DNA from 2 places in the Paraburkholderia sp. RL17-381-BIF-C genome. Region 2 is predicted to be linked to the other one. Evidence: riboswitches for the same ligand, from Rfam matches in the RefSeq annotation. Region 2 holds a riboswitch; the other holds the start of a gene.
The links. A riboswitch is a leader RNA that binds a small molecule or an ion and turns the genes downstream of it on or off. The one in region 2 is predicted to bind thiamine pyrophosphate.

Region 1 (8,141 bases), on a different contig from region 2:
CCGCGAAGGCTGCGCTCAACGCGTCGGCATCGAGCGCATTCAGCGTTTGGCGCTGCGCGTGTCCGGCGTTGGCGACCAGTTGATCGAGCGCGCCGAAGTTCGCCAGCGTTTGATGGATCACGTGTTCCGCGGCGCCGCGTTCGGCTAGATCGCCGAACACCGTCGCGCAGCGTGCGCCGTTCGCGCTGCAATCGGCGGCGACTTGCGCGAGTCGTTGGCGCGCTTCGTGATCGGCGCCGCGTGCGTGCAGCATCAGGGCCGAGCGCGGCGCGGCGATGCGCCGGGCCAGTGCGGCGCCAATGCCGGAGCCGGCGCCGGTGATCAGCACGACACGCTCGAATCCGGCGCTGCCCGCGTCGTTCAGGTCGGCGATGGCGCTTATGTCGCTCATGCGGCGATCGCTTCGTCCGAGCGCTCGACCTCGAGCGTCTCGTCATGGAACGCAGCGAGCGACTCGCGATGCGCGACACTGACAATCGCCGCCTTCGGCAGCCGTTCCGTGAACAGGCGATACAGGCGCGCCTCGTTGTCCGCGTCGAGCGCGCTGGTCGCTTCGTCGAGGAACAGATAGTCCGGCTTGTGCAGCAACACGCGCGCGGCGGCGAGGCGCTGTTGCTCGCCCGGCGAGAGAATGCGGGTCCAGTGTCCCGATTCCTGCAGACGGTCCGCGTATTCCGACAGATGGCAGACGACGAGCGCTTCGCGGCATTCGTCGTCGGTGTAGGTGTCCACGGAGGAGGGGTAGGCGAGCGCCGCCTTGAGGGTGCCGATCGGCATGTAGCTGACCTGCGGGATGAACATGATGCGCGCGTTGACCGGTGCGTCGATCGAGCCGTCGCCGAACGGCCACAGGCCGGCGAGGGCGCGCATCAGCGTGCTCTTGCCCGAACCCGACGGGCCGCGCACCAGCCAGCGCGAGCCCGGCCGGATCGCCACATCGCGAATGCGCGACAGCGGGTTGCCGTTAGGCAGGGCGAGTTTGAGGCCCTCGGTGGAGAGCTGGTCTTCGTCGACGAAATGCAGATTGATGCCGCCGTGCGCGGTTGCCGGCGAGACCGATTCCTTCAGCCGCGGTGCGTGCACGACGCGCTTGAATTCACGCAACCGGTTCACGGTGGCGCGCCATTCGACCAGGGTGCCGTAACTGTTGATGAACCACGAGAACGAGTCGCTGACGGTGCCGAATGCGCTGGAAATCTGCATCAGCACACCGAACGTGAAGGCGCCGGCGAAGTAGCGGGGCGCGGCGACCACCAGCGGAAAGATGATCGCGATCTGGCCGTAGAAGCTCAGCACGAACGTGAGGCGCTTGGTGTACTTCATCACCTGCCACCAGTTGTCGCGGATGCGGCCGAACAGCGAGTGTGCGTTCTTCTTCTCGGTTTCCATACCGTTGTAGAAGGCGATCTGCTCGGCGTTTTCACGCAGACGGATCAGGCCGAAACGGAAATCCGCCTCGACTTTCTGCGCCTGGTAGTTGATCGGTACGAGCGGATGGCCGACCTTCTGGATGATCAGCGAACCGACCACGGCGTAGAGTGCCGCGGCCCACACCATATAGCCGGGGATCTCGATCGGCATGCCGCCGAGCGAAATGGTCAGCGCGCCGGCAAGCGACCACAGGATCGTGATGAACGACACCAGCGTGACGACCGTGGAGAGCAGGTCGAGCGTGAGTGAAAGGGTGCTGGTGGCGAACGATTGCAGGTCGTCGCTGATCCGCTGGTCGGGGTTGTCGGCGAGGCGGTCGCGCTCGATCCGGTAGAACGCGCTGTCATTCAACCACTCGTTCAGGTAGCGCGTGGTCAGCCACTGGCGCCAGCGAAAGCCGAGCATCTGGCGCAGGTAACGGCCGTACACCGCGAGGATGATGAAGCCGAACGCAAGCCCCGAGAACACCATCAGCAGGTGCGGGAAGTCATGCACGTTCTTGGTTTGCAGCGCGTTGTAGAAGTCGGCGCTCCAGCGATTCAGGCGCACGTTGATCCACACCACGAGCAGATTCATCACGATGATCGCGATGAGCAGGCCCCATGCCGTTTTTCGTTCTTCGGAAACCCAGTAGGGTTTGATCAGGCTCCAGGCGGAGACTTTTTCGTCGGGCGGCAGCGCGGGGCTGGCAGTGGTATTCGGTGTCATGAGCATCCTGAAGTAGTGCTGGCCCATTCGGGCTGGCCCATTCGGGGCTGGCCCATTGGGGCTGGCCCATGTGGGGCTGACCCATCGGGGCAGGTCCGTCTGCGGGCTGCCCTGCGGCGGGTTTGCGGTACAGGCCCGGGCGTCGTGCTCGACGAACGCACGCGCGGGTGAGCGTCCGATTCTGGCGCGAAGCCCTTAAGCGAAAATTAAGTTGCGCCGCGAGGCCTCGCCTCGATACCGCGCGAACGCGGCGTGGCCGTCTGGTGCGCCGGCCGCGCCGCGTTCGTGCGGCATCTGTGCTGGCATTGTGCCAGAGCACCGCCCCAGGCCGTATTGATTAAGCGAAAGATGGTGCCGGATCAAACCGCGTGCGGCGCGGCGGGGCGCTGGTTTGCGGGGGGCGCGTCTTTTATGGTCTAATGGACTTCGACGAAACAGGGGTGCTTCGCGCCACAGGCGGCATGGTTTTCATGCTGCGGCGGCGAGGCTGAGAGAGACCCTTTGCACCCGATCCGGGTAATACCGGCGCGGGAAGTTTCCGGAAGCAGCCAGTCTTCCATTCCCCGCCGGGCGGCGTTAGTCATTGGAACGCGCATTGCCCGGCCGGCCTCACCCGCCGGTTTCGTCCTGGGTACGTGCGTTTTGTTGGCCGTACGGAAAGGACTCGATGACCGCCTATTCTTCAGATATGTGTTTTGCTCTTCGTCACGCCGCTGGTGCGCCGTGCCGCTTTGCCTTTGCTTGCCATCCTGAATGGGAGTGCGCACGATGACGCGTTCTGCGCAACCCGATTTCGCCGTTCTCGGCGGTGGCCTGTGCGGGCGGCTGGTCGCGTGGCGTCTCGCCGGTGAGGGGCATCGCGTGGCGCTGTATGAGCGAGGCGATGCCGCCGGTTCGCAAGCCGCGGCGTGGGTCGCCGCGGCCATGCTTGCGCCGCTCGCGGAAGCCGCCAGTGCCGAGCTGCTCATCACGCGCCTTGGCGCGAGTTCGCTCGATACATGGCCGCAAATGCTTGCCGAGTTGCCAGAGCCGGTGTTCTTTCAGCGCAATGGCACGCTGGTCGTCTGGCATCACGCCGACCGCACCGAAGCACCGCTGTTCGAGCGCCGCGTGCGCTCCAATGCGCCGGCTGAATTGCTGGACGGCGGTTTCGTCACGCTGTCGGGCGCGCAACTCGGCGCCGCCGAGCCCGCGTTGGCGGGCCGTTTCAATCAGGGCTGGCTGTTGCCGCATGAAGGCCAGCTGGATAACCGTCAGGTGCTGAGCGCGCTGGCTGCGGGCCTCGCGCAACGTGGCGTCGAAACGCACTGGAATACGGCGGTCGACGATCACGCTCTGCCGCCCGCCCGCGTCACGATCGACTGCCGCGGCCTCGGCGCGAAGCCCGTGCTGCCCACGCTGCGCGGCATTCGCGGCGAAGTCGCGCGCGTGCATGCGCCCGGTATCAAGCTGACGCGGCCGGTGCGGCTGCTGCATCCGCGCTATCCGCTCTATATCGCGCCGAAGCAGGACGATCTCTACGTGATCGGCGCCACCGAAGTGGAAGGCGAGGACATGTCGCCCGTCAGCGTGCGCTCGGCGCTCGAACTGCTGAGCGCGGCGTTTTCCGTGCATCCCGGCTTCGGCGAGGCACGCATCCTCGAACTGAATTCGCAGTGCCGCCCAACTTTGCCAGACCACCGTCCGGCCTTGCTGTGGGATGGCGCGCAGACGCTGCGCGTGAACGGCCTGTACCGGCACGGCTACATGATCGTGCCCGAAGTCGCCGACGAAGCCGTGCGCTTCGCCGCGGCGCTGCTCGACGGCCGCATCGGCGACGCCGATGCTTTCGCCGACTGGCAGCGCGATGCGCGCTGGAGCGAGCTCTTTCAACTGGACGCCGCGCGGGAGCCGGCATGAGCGTTGCGCAAGTGGTCCACACCCAAACGAGCGCCGCATACCATGCCGCTTTCGCCATCGATTGAACCGTATTCGAACACCATGGACATTCATATCAATCAGAAGCCGTTATCGCTACCCGAAGGCGCGACTGTCGCCGACGCGCTCGCCGCGTACGGCGCACGTCCGCCGTTCGCGGTCGCGCTGAACGGCGATTTCGTGGCGCGCACCCAGCATGCGGCGCGCGCGCTGCAGTCGGGCGACAAGCTCGATGTCGTGCAACCCGTGGCCGGCGGCTGAGCGCCTCGCCGGGATGCCCGATTGCAGGAAACCAAGGATTATGCAAATGACCTCCCCCCAGACTGCCGACGCGCTCACGCTCTACGGCCAGACCTTCGCGAGCCGTGTGCTGCTCGGCACCTCGCGCTATCCGTCGCTGCAATCGCTGTCCGATTCCATCGACGCGGCGCGCCCCGGCATGGTGACCGTCGCGCTGCGCCGGCAAATGAACGAAGGCGGCGCGGAAGCGGGCTTCTTCGACCTCCTCAAGCGCCACGGCGTACCGCTACTGCCGAACACGGCCGGTTGCCTGACCGTCGGCGAGGCGGTGACGACCGCGCATATGGCGCGCGAAATCTTCGAAACCGAGTGGATCAAGCTCGAACTGATCGGCGACGACTACACGTTGCAGCCCGACCCGGTCGGCCTGATCGAAGCGGCCGCGCAACTGGTCAAGGACGGCTTCAAGGTGCTGCCGTACTGCACGGAAGATCTCGTGATCGGCCGCCGTCTGCTGGACGCCGGTTGTGAAGCGCTGATGCCGTGGGGCGCGCCGATCGGCACCGGCAAGGGCGTGATCAATCCGTACGGCCTGCGCGTGTTGCGCGAGCGGCTGCCGGACGTGCCGCTGATCGTCGACGCCGGACTCGGCGTGCCGTCGCATGCGGCGCAGGTCATGGAATGGGGCTTCGACGGCGTGCTGCTGAACACCGCCGTCTCACAGGCCACGCACCCCGACGCAATGGCGCGCGCCTTCGCGCTCGGCGTCGAAGCGGGCCGCCAGGCTTTTCTGGCGGGGCCGATGGCCGCGCGCGAAAGCGCGCACGCGAGCACGCCGGTGGTCGGCATGCCGTTCTGGCATCAAGACGGGAGCGCCGCATGACGCAGACTTTGACATTGAAGGATCGCGACCTCTTCTGGCCGCCCGCCGACGAACTCACCGAAGCCGCCGAGCGCATCCGCGCCCGGCTGGGCGACTGGCCGCCGACACATGCGCAGTGGCGCATCTGTCTGACCGCGCCGGAGGAACTGAACGGCGGCGACCTGATTTTGATTGCCGACGCGCAGCAGCACGGCGAACAGATGGCGCGCTGGCTGGTGCACGGCGCTGGCGTGATCGAAGCCGCCGAGGAAAAGGCCACGCTGCATCTGGGCGGTGAAAAATACCGCCTGGAAGGCCATCTGGCGGAAGACTGGATTCCCGCGCTGGCGGCTTTCCTCGACTGCGGTTTCGATCCGCATGACGCGCTGGTCCTGGCGCTGGCCTGGCGCGACGGCGACGAAACTCGTGCCGACGACGCTTTTCCCGCCGATATCAACCACTTCCCGCGTCTTGCCGGCTTGCCCGAGGCGCCGCCGCAGGCTTTTGCACGCTGTCCCGAGCGGCTCGGCCTGTATCCGGTGCTGCCGACCGCTGAATGGGTCGAACGGGTGGTGGGCTTTGGCGTGAAGACAGTGCAACTGCGCCGCAAATCCGCCGAACCCGCCGACGAACTGAAGCGCGAAATTGCTCGCTGCGTGGCCGTTGGCCGCCAGTACGACGCTCAGGTCTTCATCAACGACCACTGGCAGGCCGCGCTCGAAGCCGGCGCGTACGGCGTCCACCTCGGTCAGGAAGACGTGCATACGGCTGACCTCGCCGCGCTCGCGGCGGGAGGCGTGCGTCTCGGCCTGTCGACCCACGGTTTCTACGAAATTCTGAAAGCGCTGCATTTCCGGCCGAGCTACATAGCACTGGGCGCGGTGTTTCCGACCACCACCAAGGTCATGCCGACCGAGCCGCAGGGCCTGCGGCGTTTGGCCCGCTACGTGCGACTGCTCGACGGCGTCGTGCCGCTGGTGGCGATCGGCGGCATCGACCTGCAGGTGCTGCCCGACGTGCTGGCGACAGGCGTCGGCTGCGCGGCCGTGGTGCGCGCGGTAACGGAAGCGGCCGATCCGGCGGCGGCCGTTTCTGCACTGCAACAAGCGTTTACGCAATAATCGTGAGAATTGGTTAAGGGTCGGGGCAGCGTCACGGCAACTTTTGCACGGTGGCCCTATAATTCGCCTTCCGTGTAAAAGGACTGTCAGTTTCGTGTCTTCCTCCCCCGAGACCTTACTCGAGTTGCGCGACGTCGACTTCGGTTACGGCGACCGGCTCGTCCTGTCGAACCTGAATCTGCGCTTCAAGCGCGGCCAGGTGGTCGCGGTCATGGGCGGTTCGGGCTGCGGCAAGACCACGGTGCTGCGCCTGATCGGCGGCCTCGTGCGCGCGCAGCGCGGCGAGATCCTGTTCCACGGCCAGGACGTCGGCCGGCAAACGCGCGACGGCCTCTACGCGCTGCGGCGCAAGATGGGCATGCTGTTCCAGTTCGGCGCCCTCTTCACCGACATGTCCGTGTTCGACAACGTCGCCTTCGCGCTGCGTGAGCACACCGACCTTCCCGAAGAACTGATCCGCGATCTGGTGCTGATGAAGCTCAACGCGGTCGGCTTGCGGGGTGCGCGCGACCTGCTGCCGTCGGAGATCTCGGGCGGCATGGCGCGGCGTGTGGCACTGGCGCGCGCCATCGCGCTCGATCCCGAACTGATGATGTACGACGAGCCGTTCGCCGGTCTCGATCCGATCTCGCTCGGCATCACCGCGAACCTGATCCGCGCGCTGAATCAGGCGCTCGGCGCCACGTCGATCCTCGTCACGCACGACGTGCCGGAATCGTTCGCGATCGCCGATTACGTCTACTTTCTCGCCAATGGCGGGGTTCACGCCGAAGGCACGCCCGCTGAGCTGCGGGAGTCGACCGATCCCACCGTGCGCCAGTTCATCGACGGCGCGCCGGACGGTCCCTTCAAGTTTCACTATCCCAGCAAGACGCCGCTCGCGGCGGACTTCGGTATCGGCGGAGGTCAGCCATGATCAGTATGATCGGCCGCTCGGTGCTCGACGGGCTGGGCACGGCCGGCTATGCCACGCGTTTCTTTTTCCGGCTGCTGCTCGAATTCTTCCCGTTGTTGCGCCGTCCACGTCTTGTCACGAAGCAGATCCACTTCGTGGGTAATTATTCGCTGGTGATCATTGCCGTGTCGGGCCTGTTCGTCGGCTTCGTGCTCGGTCTTCAGGGCTATTACACGTTGAACCGGTACGGCTCCGAAGAGGCGCTCGGGTTACTGGTCGCGCTGTCGCTCGTGCGTGAACTTGGCCCGGTGGTCACGGCGCTGCTGTTCGCGGGGCGCGCCGGCACGTCGCTCACGGCTGAAATCGGCTTGATGAAAGCAGGCGAGCAGCTGACCGCGATGGAAATGATGGCCGTGGATCCGGTCAAGGTCGTGATCGCGCCGCGCCTGTGGGCGGGCATCATTTCAATGCCGATCCTCGCCGCGATCTTCAGCGCGGTCGGCGTGCTCGGTGGCTATGTGGTGGGCGTTCTGCTGATCGGCGTCGATGCCGGCGCGTTCTGGTCGCAGATGCAAGGTGGCGTCGATGTCTGGCGCGACGTCGGCGCCGGCGTTGTCAAAAGCGTGGTGTTCGGCCTCGCGGTGACGTTCGTTGCGCTGTTTCAAGGCTATGAAGCCAAGCCGACGCCGGAAGGCGTGTCGCGCGCCACGACCAAGACCGTCGTGTACGCGTCGCTTGCGGTGCTCGGCCTCGATTTTCTGCTGACCGCATTGATGTTCAGCTAAGGCTGCGCCGCACTTTTTTTAGCTGGCGGCGCGTGATTCGACGCGCGCGGCGGAAGTGCCAACGGCGTGGCGGATTCACTTTGGGATAACGATGAAAAAGACTGCTCTCGACTTCTGGGTCGGCCTGTTCGTGGTGTTGGGTTTCGTGGCGTTGCTGTTTCTGGCGCTGAAGGCCGGCAATA
Region 2 (8,141 bases):
CGCCACGCTCTCGGTACGGAATTTCGCCGGTACGAGAGCGCTACGCCCCCGGTACGGAATCCCGCCGGTACGAGAGCGCCACGCCCTCGGTACGGAATCCCGCCGGTACACACGCCACACTCTCGGCACGGAATTTCGCCGGTACAAGCGCCACGCCCTCGGTACGCAATCCCGCCGGAACGATCGCCGCCCCCTCAGTGCGGAATCATCCACTGCAGGAAATTCTGCTGCAGCCAGACCAGCACGCCGAGCAGCACCGTCAACAGAATCGAATGCTTGAACGTCTTGGCGAACACCACGCCTTCCTTGCCTTTAAGCTCGGTGGTGGCCACGCCGGTCGAGATGTTTTGCGGCGAGATCATCTTGCCCATCACGCCGCCCGACGAATTCGTCGCCGCCATCAGGATCGGGTTGAGATTCAACTGGTTGGCCGCCACCACCTGCAGATTGCCGAACAGGGCGTTGCCCGAGGTATCGCTGCCGGACAGGAACACCGCGACCCAGCCAAGGAACGCCGATACCAGCGGAAAGAACGGTCCGACCGAGGCGACGCCCAGCCCGAGCGTGTAGGTGAGCCCCGAGTAGTTCATCAGATACGCGAGCCCGACGATGGTCGCTACCGTCAGGATTGCGATGCGCGTTTGCACCCACGTGTCGGCGATGGCCGCGCCAAACTCGCGCGCGCTCAGGCCGACCACGAAGGTGGTGATGAGCGCGGCAACGAGAATCGCGGTGCCGGTGGCGAGCGGCTGGAAGTCCCATACCGCGCCGTACGGCGTGTTGTACAGCGTGATGAAGACGGCCTTGTCGAGCCCCGGCCACGGCACCTTGACGTCGCCGATCAGGAAGATCTTCGCCACCGTCCAGACGATCACCACGACCGACACGATGATCCACGGATACCAGCCCTGGCCGCCGCCGATCTTGCCGCGCACCTCGCCGACACGGTCGATGTTGACCGCGAATTTCGGATCAACCGCGGGCCGCCAGACGCGCAGGAAGGCGATCGTCAGAATGAGCGAGACCATCGACGACAACACGTCGGTCAGGCTGTAGTTCACGTAGTTCGAGGCGACGAACTGCGTCAGCGCGAAGCTCGCGCCCGATACCAGCAGCACCGGCCACACTTTCAGCATGTTGCGAAAGCCCGCATAGACGCTGATCACATAGAAGGGCAGCAGAAAGGCGAAGAACGGCAACTGGCGGCCGACCATCTTGGCGAGCGAATCGGCCGGCAGGTGCGTGACCGCGCCGAGCACGGTGATCGGCACGCCTAGCGCGCCGAAGGCGACCGGTGCGGTATTGAAGATCAGCGTGAAGGTGAGCGCTTCCAGCGTGGGAAAGCCGAGCAGAATCAGCAACGAACTGGTGATGGCGACCGGCGTGCCGAAACCGGAAATCCCTTCGAGCAGCGCGCCGAACGAAAACCCGATCACCACCAGCACCACGCGCCGGTCGTTCGGCAGATTGTCGATCATCCACATGCGAAAGGCCGCGAAGCGCCCTGAGCGCTGCGAGATGTTGTACAGCAGGATCGCCGCGAACACGATCCACATGACCGGCCAGCATGCGAACACGGCACCGGCCACGACCGAATCGACCGCCAGTCCCACCGGAAACTGCCAGACAAAGATCGCCACGATCAAGCCGACGATCAGGCCCGCGAGCGACGCCTGCCATGCCGGCCGCCGCGCCCAGCCGAGCAGGAGCAGCACGACGATGATCGGTAAGGCCGCGACCAGAAACGATGGCAATAGCGAATTGCCGACAGGGGTGAGTAGTTGATGGAACATCGCGTCTCCTTCGTTGTTGTTCGAACTCGACGCGGCACTTATTTTTATCGGACGCGTCGCTCTGGCAGGACGGATGGGCGTCGGCGGCACGTGCGGGCCGGGCCGGATCGCTTATTTAAACAGGTACTGTGTGGGGCTTTCCCAAGCATAGAACCCAGTCGGGCGGCGTCAAGAAGAAACTGCGGGCGAAGCGGACGAGGGCCGGGAACCCGCGTTGCGCTCGCCTGAGGCGGCATGCGCGAAGCGCGGCGGGGCCGCGTGCTGCAGGGGCCGTCGTGCAGTTCATGGCAAAGACCATCAATGAGTCGAAACGCGCCGGCACGTGTCAGTGCCCGTGGCCATGGCCGTGCCCGCCGCCTCCACCGTGGCCACCCCAGTAGCCACCAAAACCGAAGCCGATCGAAACCGAGGGACCATACCAGCCTGGATAGCCGTAATAAGCCGGATAGACCGGCGGCGGATAGTAGACCGGATAGGCCGGCGCGGGCGCCACATACACGGGCGGGGCGGCAACCGCGTAAGTGGGAGGCGGGCTCTGCTGACCACCCTGAGCCTGTTGCTGCTGCGCGGGGTATGAAGCCTCCTGGCCCATCGGCACGGCCTGCTGCGTACCCGCCGCGGGCACGGCGCCGTAATACGGGTAATAGCCGGCCGGATAATAACCGTATGGGTAGTAGCAACCGGACAGCGTGAGGGCGCAGGCCATGCCGCCAAGCGCCATGCCGGTGTATGAGAGTCGAGGAAAGGAGGAACGGGAAAAGCGCAGCGGCAACCGCTGGCCGATCGCACACACCGTATTGATGAGGCGGGACTTCATGACGCGCTCCTGGTTGAATCGAACGCCGCCATTGGGGGCGTCACGGTACCAGCTTACGCTGCTGCGACGCCGGCCGGATTGCAAAACGGTAACGGCTTATTTCACCTCATTGCAGCGCCATTCGCGACCTGCATGAACCCGAGCATAAAACGCATGTCGCGCGCGTTGCGCTCATGAGCGATGTGTCCAGCTCGCCGAGGGTCGCGCTTCGCTCGCCCCTCGTGCGTGTCATGTGATGGATCGCGCTACGACCTGCCGTCCGCTTACTTCCCGACCTGATTGCCGATGATGCCACCCGCCGCTGCGCCGCCTATGGTCGACAGCGCATTGCCGCCGATCGCCGCGCCCGCGGCGCCGCCCAAGCCCGCGCCGATAGCCGTATCGCGGCCTTGCCGGCTCATGCCTTCACACGCGGAAAGACTCACCACGACTGCCACGATGGCCGCGAGCGTGCCGATTTGACGAATCGATTTCATGATGCTGACTCCGGTAGTTGTAGTTGGAACGTCACCTTCCTTGCATTTGATGTTATCGCCGCAGCCCGTATCCAGATGTTTGCGCTTGTCAACGAACTGTCGGTTTCGTAATCAAATGTTTCCCTCCGGATAGCATGCGACGTGCCCGGAAGCCGTAAACGGAAAAGCCCGCCAGTGGCGGGCTTCGGTGCTGCAATGCAAGGATTGGCGGATCGAGTGGCGGCTTGGACTGCACCGCGAGAACACGCGACCCGCGTGCGAACCTTACTGCCGCTGATAAATCTCAGCGCCTTTTTTCATGAACTCGATCGACTTCACTTCCATGCCTTTCTTCAACGCTTCGTCGTCGGTGACGCCCTGTTGCGCGGCGAACTCGCGGACGTCCTGCGTGATTTTCATCGAGCAGAAGTGCGGGCCGCACATCGAGCAGAAATGCGCGACCTTGGCCGAATCCTTCGGCAGCGTTTCGTCGTGGAATTCGCGCGCCTTGTCCGGATCGAGGCCGAGGTTGAACTGGTCCTCCCAACGGAATTCGAAGCGCGCCTTGGAGAGCGCGTTGTCACGCACCTGCGCGCCCGGGTGGCCCTTCGCCAGATCGGCGGCATGCGCGGCGAGCTTGTAGGTGATGATGCCGGTCTTGACGTCGTCCTTGTTCGGCAAGCCGAGGTGTTCCTTCGGCGTCACGTAGCAGAGCATGGCCGTGCCGAACCAGCCGATCATCGCAGCGCCTATGCCCGAGGTGATATGGTCGTAACCCGGCGCGATGTCCGTGGTCAGCGGTCCCAGCGTGTAGAACGGCGCTTCGTCGCACCATTCCAGTTGCAGGTCCATGTTCTCCTTGATGAGTTGCATCGGCACATGGCCGGGGCCTTCGATCATGGTCTGCACGTCGTGCTTCCACGCGATCTGCGTGAGTTCGCCGAGCGTCTTCAGTTCGCCGAGTTGCGCTTCGTCGTTGGCATCGTAGATCGAGCCGGGGCGCAGGCCGTCGCCGAGCGAGAAGGCCACGTCATAGGCCTTCATGATTTCGCAGATGTCTTCGAAATGCTCGTACAGGAAGCTTTCCTTGTGGTGAGCGAGACACCACTTGGCCATGATCGAGCCGCCGCGCGAGACGATGCCGGTCATGCGCTTGGCCGTGAGCGGCACGTATTGCAGACGCACGCCCGCGTGAATCGTGAAGTAGTCGACGCCCTGCTCAGCCTGCTCGATAAGCGTGTCGCGGAAGATTTCCCACGTCAGGTCTTCGGCCTTGCCGTTGACCTTTTCCAGCGCCTGGTAGATCGGCACCGTGCCGATCGGCACCGGCGAATTGCGGATGATCCACTCGCGCGTTTCGTGAATGTGCTTGCCGGTGGACAGATCCATCACCGTGTCGCCGCCCCAGCGGATCGCCCACGTCATCTTGTCGACTTCCTCGCCGATCGAGGACGTCACCGCCGAGTTGCCGATGTTCGCATTCACCTTCACGAGGAAGTTGCGGCCGATGATCATCGGCTCGCTTTCCGGGTGATTGATGTTGTTCGGGATGATCGCGCGGCCGCGCGCCACTTCTTCGCGCACGAATTCCGGCGTGATTTCGGTGAGGCCGTTCGGACCGAACGCGCTCGCGCCGAATGCCTGACCCGGATGCTGGCGGCCCATCATCGCGGCGAGCTTTTCGCCGTTCGGGCCGCTCGTCTTAAGGCTTTCCAGATACTCGGCGCGGCGCTGGTTCTCACGAATCGCGATGTACTCCATTTCCGGCGTGATGATGCCTTTTTTCGCGTAGTGCATTTGCGAGACGTTCTTGCCGGCGATCGCGCGGCGCGGCGTGCGGTGCAGGCCCTGGAAGCGCAATTCGGCGGTCGCCGTGTCGGCGGCGCGCTCGCGGCTGAAGTCGCTCGACAGACCCGTCAGCGCTTCGGTGTCGCCGCGCTCTTCGATCCATGCCTGACGCAGTGCCGGCAGACCGGCGCGGATATCGATTTTGGCTTCCGGGTCCGAGTACGGGCCCGACGTGTCGTAGACATAGACCGGCGGATTCTTTTCGCCGCCGAAACTGTCGGGCGTGTCGGCCTGCGAGATTTCGCGCATCGGCACGCGGATATCGGCACGCGAGCCGGTCACGTAGACCTTGCGGGAATTTGGCAGCGGCGCGACGGCGGCTTCATCGACGTGAGCGTCGGCGGAAAGGAACTTCGGGTTGGCGTTCATGCAGTATCTCCTGAGCAAAGCTATGTGGGGCGGCTAAGCAGGAGACGAGACGGAAGTTGTCGGAAATCGCGAGAGATGAGGCTGTAGAGCTGGAGTGCGAATTCCGCACGCTTCCCTGCGCTGGCATTATCCAGATCAGGTTCAAAGGGTATTTCTCACCCGCGCAGCACGGACCTCCAACCTCCGTGCAACGCAGGACCCCCGCGTTAGCAGCGCACACGATACACCGGCCGCACGCTGCTTGGCAACCCGTCTTCGAACATCGGATGGCGGATATCACAGCGGCAAGCCACGCGGCATTGCCGTATTCAGGGGGCTGTCATGAAGCGGCGCAACACGCGTTGCTACGCCATTGCGCTGGCTTACAGCGTGAAATTGTCGGCGGCTTCGGGCTGAAAGAGGATCTTTTCGAGCTTCAGCACTTTCTCCGTGCCGCTCGGCGGCGTGAAGCGGATGCGCTCGCCGCGTTTGGCGCCGAGCAAGGCGAGGCCGGCGGGGGAGAACACGTTCAGGCGGCCATGCGCGAAGTCCGCGTTCGGCGGATAGACCACGGTCCAGGTCATGTGCTCGCCGCTGGTTTCGTCGACCAGCGTGGCTTGCGAATTCATCGTAACGATATTGGCCGGAATCTCGTGCGAGTCGACGATCACGGCGCGCTCCAGGACGTCGTCGAGCATGTCTTGCAAACGCGCGTCGGCGCCGGGCGCGGCTGCGTGCTTCTCGAGACGGGTGACGTCGAGTTCGGTGAGGTAACAGGTTTTCGTCTTTTTCACGATGGGTACTCCAATTCGATCTGCATGTAGGGGAACAGCGTGCGGATGAGATCGGCCCGGAGCCCGACAACGCGGCTCAGGCAATGGAGCGAGCAGCGTTAAATCGGGCGCCGGGCGGCGTGGAGCGGGAGCGTTCGGGACGGCCCGCCGGCGCGACGCGGCATGAATTCCGCGCGCGCGCAGCCGGTTGCGCGGCGAGGGCGCAAGCGGAAGTGGGCACGGAAAGTCGGAAAGCGCATCGAGGTGGCCGGTGGGTAGCGAAAGAGGGGGAAGCGGGCGCCACGATACAGTTGCACGCGGCGCGATCGAAAGCTGAATGTTAGCACGGGGCTAATCTCTACCGACTGTAGCACAAGGCCGGGGCGTGTCTCCCGACTCGCCGCCAAGGACCGTCGTTCACCGTGCGCCATCGGCCGACATCCGTTGGCAAAGCGCGCGGGCCGTATTCCGGCCAGACCGCCGCCTGCCCGAAAGTTACGGAGGCCGAATCATCGTCGACCTTGCTTGAGCATCCACTCAACCAGGCGGCGGGAGAATCGACCACTCAAAGATCCGCAGCAACGCACGGCGGCTCATGCCGAAACACAGATCGCTATGCCTTGTGCATTCAACGCGTTCTGTGGAGTCGACGTGGCAAATACGGGGGGAAACGTCCACGGCGTTTTTGTTGCAAGTACGCCAAAAAGTTACGATTCTTTCAAGCGACGCGGTGGGCGCTTACTGCATAATGCCGTGCGCGCCCACTATTTGGCGCGTGTTCGCCGTGGCCCGATTTCTTCGGCCGCCGCGGCGTTGTGGCTCATTGGCCATCTATCGTCCTTCCGCTCCACCAACATGTCCGCCAGCCTTGCCCGTCAGACCGTATCGCCGATGCGGTGTCCGCCATCCCGCCTCAGGGTCTCCAGCGGGGGCGCCGCACCTCGAGCGGCATGGGCGGGTTGAACGCATGTCGCTGCAACTCCCAAGCCGTTTTCCGCGTGGTTTTTCGCTCCGTTTGCCGCAGTCCCGCAATGGCCAGCTCGCGCTCGCGCTCGCCGTCGTCTATGTCGTGTGGGGCTCGACCTATCTTGCCGTGCACGTCGCGCTGGGTTCGTTTCCTCCATTGCTTCTCTCGGGGCTGCGCAATCTGTTCGCCGGTGTAGGCCTCTTTATTTTTGCGGCGCGCCGCAATCCGGTCTGGCCGGGCGCCGCCGAAATCCGTAATGCCGGGCTGGTGGGCACCATGCTGGTCGGTTTGTCGAGCGGCATGCTCGCCTACGGGATGCGCACCGTCGGCACCGGCACCGCGGCGGTGATGGTCGCCACCGTGCCGCTGTTCGCGACGGTGATCGCGGCCGTGGCGGGGCGCAAGATTGGCCGGGGCGAGTGGTTCGCGGTCGGCCTCGGTCTGGTCGGCATCGCGATTCTCAGTCATGGCGATAGTGCGCCGGGCTCCGCGGGCGGCAGCCTGGCGATTCTGTGCGGTGCGCTTTTCTGGGCGGGCGGCGCGCATCTGGCCGGGCGTCTGAAACTGCCCTCGGACCTGTTTCTCTCGACGTCGCTGCAAATCGGTCTGGGCGGCGCGATGTCCACGCTGGTCGCGTGGGTCTCCGGCGAGCGGATGCTCGAGGTGCATGTTATGCCGGTGCTGGCGTTCATCTACCTGATGCTGATCGGCACGATGGCCGCCTACGTCGCATATGGTTTTCTGATCCGGCATACCAGCCCGATCATCGCCAGCAGTTGCATGTACGTGAACCCGGTGGTGGCCGTGGCGCTGGGTGCGCTGCTGCTCGGCGAGCCGGTCACCCGCTCCACGGTGATCGCGACGGTCGTGATTCTGGCGAGCGTGGGACTGTCGTTCTGGTTCGACTACCGGAAGAAGGGGCTCGCCTGAGCCTGGAGCGGGCTTGCGTTGGGTTGCCCCTTGTGAGTCTCATTGTGCCGGGGCGGCGGCCCGCTATTAGAGCGCCGCGGCCACTTCCGCGCCTTCGCGAATCGCGCGTTTCGCGTCCAGTTCAGTGGCGACTTTCGCCCCGCCGATCACGTGATAACGCGGGCCGCCGGCCTGATTCGCTTCACCCGCTGCCTGCGGGTGCAGATCGCG

Region 1: it holds a riboswitch for thiamine pyrophosphate, as region 2 does, so the genes downstream of both, P0D70_RS19025 (FAD-dependent oxidoreductase) here and thiC (phosphomethylpyrimidine synthase ThiC) in region 2, are expected to answer to the same signal.

The regions. Positions count from the first base shown of each region.
Region 1 is NZ_JARESX010000029.1:28,697-36,837, forward strand. It holds gene P0D70_RS19015 (SDR family NAD(P)-dependent oxidoreductase) at 1-391, opposite strand, end outside; gene P0D70_RS19020 (ABC transporter ATP-binding protein/permease) at 388-2,139, opposite strand; TPP riboswitch at 2,566-2,690, shown strand; gene P0D70_RS19025 (FAD-dependent oxidoreductase) at 2,908-4,038, shown strand; gene thiS (sulfur carrier protein ThiS) at 4,120-4,317, shown strand; gene P0D70_RS19035 (thiazole synthase) at 4,364-5,179, shown strand; gene thiE (thiamine phosphate synthase) at 5,176-6,279, shown strand; gene P0D70_RS19045 (ABC transporter ATP-binding protein) at 6,374-7,195, shown strand; gene mlaE (lipid asymmetry maintenance ABC transporter permease subunit MlaE) at 7,192-7,959, shown strand; gene mlaD (outer membrane lipid asymmetry maintenance protein MlaD) at 8,051-8,141, shown strand, end outside.
Region 2 is NZ_JARESX010000014.1:68,370-76,510, reverse strand. It holds gene P0D70_RS11765 (L-lactate permease) at 195-1,793, opposite strand; gene P0D70_RS11760 (hypothetical protein) at 2,119-2,610, opposite strand; gene P0D70_RS11755 (YMGG-like glycine zipper-containing protein) at 2,874-3,086, opposite strand; gene thiC (phosphomethylpyrimidine synthase ThiC) at 3,351-5,282, opposite strand; TPP riboswitch at 5,377-5,495, opposite strand; gene P0D70_RS11745 (GreA/GreB family elongation factor) at 5,645-6,055, opposite strand; gene P0D70_RS11740 (EamA family transporter) at 7,002-7,931, shown strand; gene P0D70_RS11735 (oxidoreductase) at 7,998-8,141, opposite strand, start outside.